2 regions of the Streptomyces sp. NPDC052721 genome follow, and region 2 is predicted to be linked to the other one. Evidence: riboswitches for the same ligand, from Rfam matches in the RefSeq annotation. Region 2 holds a riboswitch; the other holds the start of a gene.
The links. A riboswitch is a leader RNA that binds a small molecule or an ion and turns the genes downstream of it on or off. The one in region 2 is predicted to bind glycine.
Positions count from the first base shown of each region.

Region 1: another riboswitch for glycine. It lies ahead of gcvT (glycine cleavage system aminomethyltransferase GcvT); the one in region 2 lies ahead of gcvP (aminomethyl-transferring glycine dehydrogenase).

Region 1 covers NZ_JBFATL010000008.1:188,990-192,391, forward strand. The annotation lists gene AB0L21_RS11290 (enhanced serine sensitivity protein SseB) at 1-532, opposite strand, end outside; gene AB0L21_RS11295 (AAA family ATPase) at 599-1,267, opposite strand; glycine riboswitch at 1,447-1,542, shown strand; gene gcvT (glycine cleavage system aminomethyltransferase GcvT) at 1,698-2,816, shown strand; gene gcvH (glycine cleavage system protein GcvH) at 2,955-3,332, shown strand; gene glyA (serine hydroxymethyltransferase) at 3,347-3,402, shown strand, end outside.
Region 2 covers NZ_JBFATL010000018.1:137,482-140,883, forward strand. The annotation lists gene gcvP (aminomethyl-transferring glycine dehydrogenase) at 1-1,531, opposite strand, end outside; glycine riboswitch at 1,706-1,800, opposite strand; gene AB0L21_RS19360 (PRC-barrel domain-containing protein) at 1,920-2,291, shown strand; gene AB0L21_RS19365 (DNA polymerase IV) at 2,213-3,402, opposite strand, start outside.

The DNA.
Region 1 (3,402 bases), on a different contig from region 2:
ACTCGGCGGAGGCCGCGGAGAGGAAGTCGACCGGGTCGTCCTGCCAGTCGGGCTCGAAGAGGCGGACCCGGGCGCCGGTGTTGGGGCCGTCGAGCGGGGTGCGGCCGGCGCGGCACAGCTCGGCCACGGCGTCGGGCGGCAGCGGGACACCGACCACACCGCCCGGGTTCACCGCGATGCCCGCCTGCGGCGGCAGGCCGCGCGCGAACTCCACGGCGGGGGCGATGGTGTACGACATGTGGGAACCGGTCACCTGGCGCAGCTGCTCCTCGGAGCTGAACACCGGGACGTAGACCTGGCCGTCGATGTCCATCGTCGGCAGGTCCAGCGGGCCGCTGTGCGGGCCCCCGCCGCCCGGCAGCGGTATCCACAGAAAGCTCCGGCCGAGGACCTCGATGATCCGGCCGCCCGCCGAGGGGATGCCGAGGGAGGCCGACAGCACCTCCTCCAGTTCGTTGCCGGGCCAACCGCCGTGCGGGTGGGGGTGTGCCTGTGCCGGGAAGTCCGCGGGAATGTCCGCCGGGAAGTCCATCTGCCTACCGCCTGCTGGGAACCACTGCTGTGAGCAAGAAGGCTAGCGGGTGGCGGTGACAGTGCCTCACCGCGCGAAGCCGACCCGGCTCAGGACGTCCGCGGCGTCCCGGTCCAGCAGCACCGCCGCGCCGCAGCCGGCGGGCAGCTCCCCCTTCTCCACCGCGCGCAGCAGCCGGGCGGTGGTACGGCGGTGGCGGCGGAAGGCGTAGCGGGAGACGCCCCGGCCGCGCTCGCGCTGGCCCGCCCGGGCCGTCTCAGCGCTGACGTCGAGGAGGAGCAGGTGCAGGGTGGCGCCGCGGCGCCGGGCCTCGCGGGCCAGCCAGGCGCGCACCCAGGGCTGGGTGCCGCAGTCGTGCACGACGACGCCCTCGCCGGTGCGCAGGGCCCGGCGCAGCCCGGCGTAGTGGGCGAGGCGGACCAGGGGGCGGTAGAGGGCGTACGGGACGAAGCGGGGGACCCGGCCGTCCCAGCGGTCGCGGGTGTCCTGGGAGTCGACGCGGTGGCCGGTGACCGCGCGGTGCATCAGGGTGGACTTGCCGCTGCCGGGCAGACCGGTGATCACCACCAGGTCGCGGGGGCCGAAGAGCAGGGCGTGCGGGCTGCGGCCCCCGCGGTCGCGCAGGTCGCGCACGACCGGGGCGGGGCGGTCCGCGCCGCGCTCGCGGGCCAGGGCGGAGGGCTGTCCCGGCACCGCGATGCCGGTGTCGGTGGCGTAGGCCGATGTCCTGTTCACCGTGATCGTCCTCCCCAGTGGGCTCGGTCATCCCCATGCCCGTTGTATGTAAAGAGAAGGTAATGGGCAACAGTAGGAGGTTCGTGTGCGTTGTGCCACAGCCCGGTCACAAGGAGCGCGCTCTGGATGGGCGGGGTGGGGCGTGCAATGATGTGCCCGCCAACTGCATACCGGCCGCTTGAATCCGCGCGGGAGAGTTCCCAGCCCCGGGCTGGGACGCCGAAGGAGCAAGTCCCTCCCTTGAATCTCTCAGGCCCCGTTACCGCGCGGGCGAGGCACATCTGAAAAGCGGGCCGCTGTGTCAGTGGCTCCACCCACGGTGCAAGCCGTGATCGTCCCTGTGGCGGTCGTGGCGAACCTCTCAGGTTCCGATGACAGATGGGGAGGAACGTTCCTCGCCTGTCCGCTCGCCTTGGGAGACGACCGTCCGATGAGCAGCACTGAACTCCGCCACACCGCGCTCGATGCCGTGCATCGCGCGCTCGGTGCGACGATGACCGACTTCGCCGGCTGGGACATGCCCCTGCGCTACGGCTCCGAGCGCGACGAGCACCTCGCCGTGCGGACCAGGGCCGGGCTCTTCGACCTCTCCCACATGGGCGAGATCACCGTCACCGGCGACCAGGCCGCCGCGTTCCTGAACCACGCCCTGGTCGGCGACATCGCCTCCGTCGGGGTCGGCCGCGCCCGCTACACGATGATCTGCCAGGCCGACGGCGGCATCCTGGACGACCTGATCGTCTACCGGCTGGCCGAGACCGAGTACATGGTCGTGGCCAACGCCTCCAACGCCCAGGTGGTGCTGGACGCGCTCACCGAGCGCGCCGCGGGCTTCGACGCCGAGGTCCGGGACGACCGGGACGCGTACGCGCTGATCGCCGTGCAGGGCCCCGAGTCCCCCGGCATCCTGAAGTCCCTCACCGACGCCGACCTCGACGGACTGAAGTACTACGCCGGCCTGCCCGGCACGGTCGCCGGCGTCCCGGCGCTGATCGCCCGCACGGGCTACACCGGCGAGGACGGCTTCGAGCTGTTCGTCAGGCCGGAGCACGCCGTCGAGCTGTGGCAGGCGCTGACCAAGGCGGGCGAGGGCGCCGGCCTGGTCCCCTGCGGGCTGTCCTGCCGGGACACGCTGCGCCTGGAGGCGGGCATGCCGCTGTACGGGCACGAGCTGACCACCTCCCTCACCCCCTTCGACGCCGGGCTCGGCCGCGTGGTCAAGTTCGGGAAGGAGGGCGACTTCGTCGGGCGCGAGGCGCTCGCCGAGGCCGCCGCGCGGGCCCAGGAGAACCCGCCGCGGGTCCTGGTCGGCCTGGTCGCCGAGGGCCGCCGGGTGCCGCGCGCCGGGTACGCCGTCGTCGCCGGGGGCGAGGTGGTCGGCGAGGTCACCTCCGGTGCCCCCTCCCCCACCCTCGGCAAGCCGATCGCCATGGCCTACGTCGACGCGGCGCACGCGGCGCCGGGCACCGAGGGCGTCGGCGTGGACATCCGGGGCACCCACGAGCCGTACCAGGTCGTGGCGCTGCCGTTCTACAAGCGTCAGAAGTAGACACTGGGCGCGGTCGCGCCTCCTCGGGACCCCGGTCCCGTGGCCGGGGCGTGACCCTGCGCACATTCGCCCGCTCACCAGCGGTTTCCGTAGTCCCCCCGTCATCAGCACCCTCGCGTGTACAGGAGAATTCAGGCCATGAGCAACCCCCAGCAGCTGCGCTACAGCAAGGAGCACGAGTGGCTGTCGGCCGCCGAGGACGGCGTCGCGACGGTCGGCATCACGGAGCACGCGGCCAACGCGCTCGGTGACGTCGTCTTCGTCCAGCTCCCCGAGGTCGGCTCCACGGTGTCCGCGGGCGAGACCTGCGGCGAGCTGGAGTCGACGAAGTCGGTGTCCGACCTGTACTCGCCGGTCACCGGTGAGGTCACCGAGGTCAACGAGGACGTCGTCAACGACCCGTCGCTGGTGAACTCCGCCCCCTTCGAGGGTGGCTGGCTGTTCAAGGTACGCGTCGCGGAGGAGCCGGCCGACCTGCTCTCCGCCGACGAGTACACCGCCTTTTCCGCCGGCTGAGGAGTCGTAGCCGTATGACTGTCCTGAACACGCCCCTGCACGAGCTGGACCCGGAGATCGCCGCCGCGGT
Region 2 (3,402 bases):
CCAGCGGGATCATGCCGCGGTCGAGCGCGTAGTCGCGGTCGGCCAGCCTGCGCAGGTAGCGCAGCATCGCGGTCTCGGAGCGGTGCTGCTGGAAGACCGGGTGGGTGAGGTAGGCGTCGGTGCGCAGCAGCGCCTCGGGCAGGGTGTCCTCGGCGGTCTCGTCCAGCGCCTCGATGTCGCCCTCGACACCGAAGGCGGCGAAGACGGCGGCCAGCTGGGCCCGGTCGGTGGTCTCGTCGCAGGCCGCCGAGACGTGGTCGGCGTCGACCAGGCGCAGGTTGACCCCGTTCTCCCGGGCGGCGGCGACGATCGCGGCGGCCTTGCCGGGCACGCGCGCGGTGACGGTGTCGAAGTAGGCGCCGTGGACGATCTCCACGCCACCGGCCTTCAGCCCCGCGGCGAGGACCGTGGCGTACCGGTGCGTCCGCCGGGCGATGGTCTTCAGACCCTCCGGCCCGTGGTAGACGGCGTACATGCCGGCCATCACGGCGAGCAGGACCTGCGCGGTGCAGATGTTGCTGGTGGCCTTCTCCCGGCGGATGTGCTGCTCACGGGTCTGCAGCGCCAGGCGGTAGGCCTTGTTGCCGTCGGCGTCGACGGAAACACCGACGAGCCGGCCGGGGAGGCTGCGCGCGAACTTCTCGTGTACGGCCATGTAGCCGGCGTGCGGGCCGCCGAAGCCCATCGGCACACCGAAGCGCTGGGTCGTACCGACGGCGATGTCCGCCCCGAGCTCGCCCGGGGAGGTCAGCAGGGTCAGCGCGAGCAGGTCCGCGGCGACCGTGACGAGGGCGCCCAGCTCGTGCGCCTGGTCGATGACGGGCTTGATGTCCCGTACGGCACCCGAGGCGCCCGGGTACTGGAGCAGCACGCCGTTGATCTCGCGCTCGGCGATGTCCGCCGGGATGCCGTCGCTGAGGTCGGCGACGACGACCTCGACGCCGGTCGGCTCGGCGCGGGTCTCGATCACGGCGATGGTCTGCGGCATCGCGTCCGCGTCGACCAGGAACAGGCCCTTCTTGTTCTTGCCCATACGCCGGGAGAGGGCCATGGCTTCGGCGGCGGCGGTGCCCTCGTCCAGCAGGGAGGCGCCGGAGGTGGGCAGCCCGGTCAGGTCGGCGACCATCGTCTGGAAGTTCAGCAGGGCCTCCAGGCGGCCCTGGGAGATCTCCGGCTGGTACGGCGTGTAGGCCGTGTACCAGGCCGGGTTCTCCATGACGTTGCGCAGGACGACGGGCGGCGTGAAGGTGCCGTAGTAACCCAGGCCGATCATGGAGCCGAGGACCTGGTTGCGGTCGGCGAGCAAGCGCAGCTCGGCGAGCACCTCCGCCTCGGTGCGGGCGCCCGGCAGGTCCAGGGCATCGGCGTTCTTGATCACATCCGGGACCGCGGCGGCGGTCAGCTCGTCCAGCGAGCCGTATCCGACCTGCGCGAGCATCTTGGCCTGCGCCTCCTGGTCGGGCCCGATGTGGCGCTGCTCGAACGGGGTGCCCGCTTCGAGTTCGGAGAGCGGAATGCGATGGGCGGTCATTGCGGAGGCCTCCTGGTCTGACGCGACCTGCGAGGGGCACCACGGCGCGGGTACCCCGACGGCCTCCCCCTCTGTCATCTCGACCTGAGAGCTTCACCGGACGCCCGTGGGCGCCGGCTTTCCCCGTCGGTGAGGGCGGAAGCCGTCGACATCCGCCCTGCTTTCCAGAGTGACCTCGTCCGTGCGGTACGTGAGCCTGAGAGATTCCGGGGAGGATTTGCTCCTTCGGCGCCTCCGAGGTGGTCGGAGGACTCTCCCGCACGGGGTCAGCAGCCGCTGTCAGCCTACCAGCGAGGCCAACGCCGGGGCCTTCGAGTGGCCGCCTCCTTGAATGTGCTCTTTTGTAGTGCTTACGGATGAGTTGCGACCACGTGGAGGGAGAGGGACCGTGCAGACCGACATCGATCCACGCAACCTGATCGGCCGCAAGGCGTTCGACCGCAATGGCACCAAGATCGGCACCATCGACGAGGTGTACCTGGACGACGCGACCGGCGTGCCCGAATGGGCGGCCATACGCACCGGACTGTTCTCCCGGGACGCCTTCGTGCCCCTGGAGCCCAGCGAACTCGTCGAGGGCACCCTGCACGTCCCCTTCGACCGCGCCCTGATCAAGGACGCCCCCGACTTCGGTGTAGGACGCCACCTCTCCCCGGAACAGGAACTCCAGCTCTACCACCACTACGGCCTCGACGTGGCCTCATCCCCCAAGGTCCCGGACCACGACTTCGGCAAGCTGGCAGGGTCGGAGGAGGCCTGATCGGTGGCTTCTTCCGGGGTCCGGAGCGGAGCCCCGTGACGGTCACTGCTCGGCGGACCGAGACGGGTGGGCAGGTGGGAAGAGTCCGAAACCAACGGCAACGGATCAGCAGACTCCAGCGCCGGATCGTCGACAAAAAACGTCCGCACCCTCCCCGGAGGGGACTGCGGCGTCTCGAACCGCACCGTCACCCGCCCCAGCCCGCTCCCCTGCACCCACCCGTGCCCGTACTCCGCATGCCGCACATCCTGCCCGGCCCGCCACTGCCGCTCGACGGGCTCCGCCCGCTCCACCACAGCCTCCACCGCACCGTTCTCCGGCTCCTCCACCGCAGACACGGGCATCGCCTGCGCGAACAGGTCCTCCTGCGTGTAGTCGGCGAGCCCGGACACCCCCACTCCGAGCAGCCGCACCCCGCCCGTCGTGTCCACGGAGTCCAGCAGCCGCGCCGCCGCCTCGCGGATGACCACGGGGTCGTCCGTGGGCCCCCTGAGCGTCTCGGAGCGGGTCAGGGTGGAGAAGTCGTACCGCCGCACCTTCAGCACGATGGTCCGCCCGGACAGCCCGGCCTCGCGCAGCCGCCGCACACACCGGTCGGCCAGCCGCCGCACCTCCAGACCGACCCGCAGCCGGTCATGGATGTCCACGTCGTACGTGTCCTCCACCGACACCGACTTGGTCTCCCGCTCGGCCACCACGGGCCGCTCGTCCCGGGCCAGGGCCATGGCGTACAGCGCCTGCCCGTGCGCCTTGCCGAGCAGCCGGACCAGCTCGTCCTCGCCTGCCTCCGCCAGCTCCTCCACCGTGGTGATCCCGGCCCGGCGCAGGTGGTCCCCGGTGGCCGGTCCGACCCCCGGCAGGGTGCGCACCGGCATCGGCGCCAGCAGCGCCCGCTCCGTGCCCGGCTCGATCAGCATCAGGCCGTCCGGCTTGGCCTGCTCGGAGGCGATCTTCGCGAGCATCTTGGAAGCGGCGAGCCCCACCGATCCGGTGAGCCCGGTGACCGCCCGGATGTCCGCGCGCAGCGTCTGCCCGGTCCGCCGCGCCGACTCCTCGTCCCACGCCACTCCCCCGGCCTCCAGGTCCACGAACGCCTCGTCCAGACTCAGCG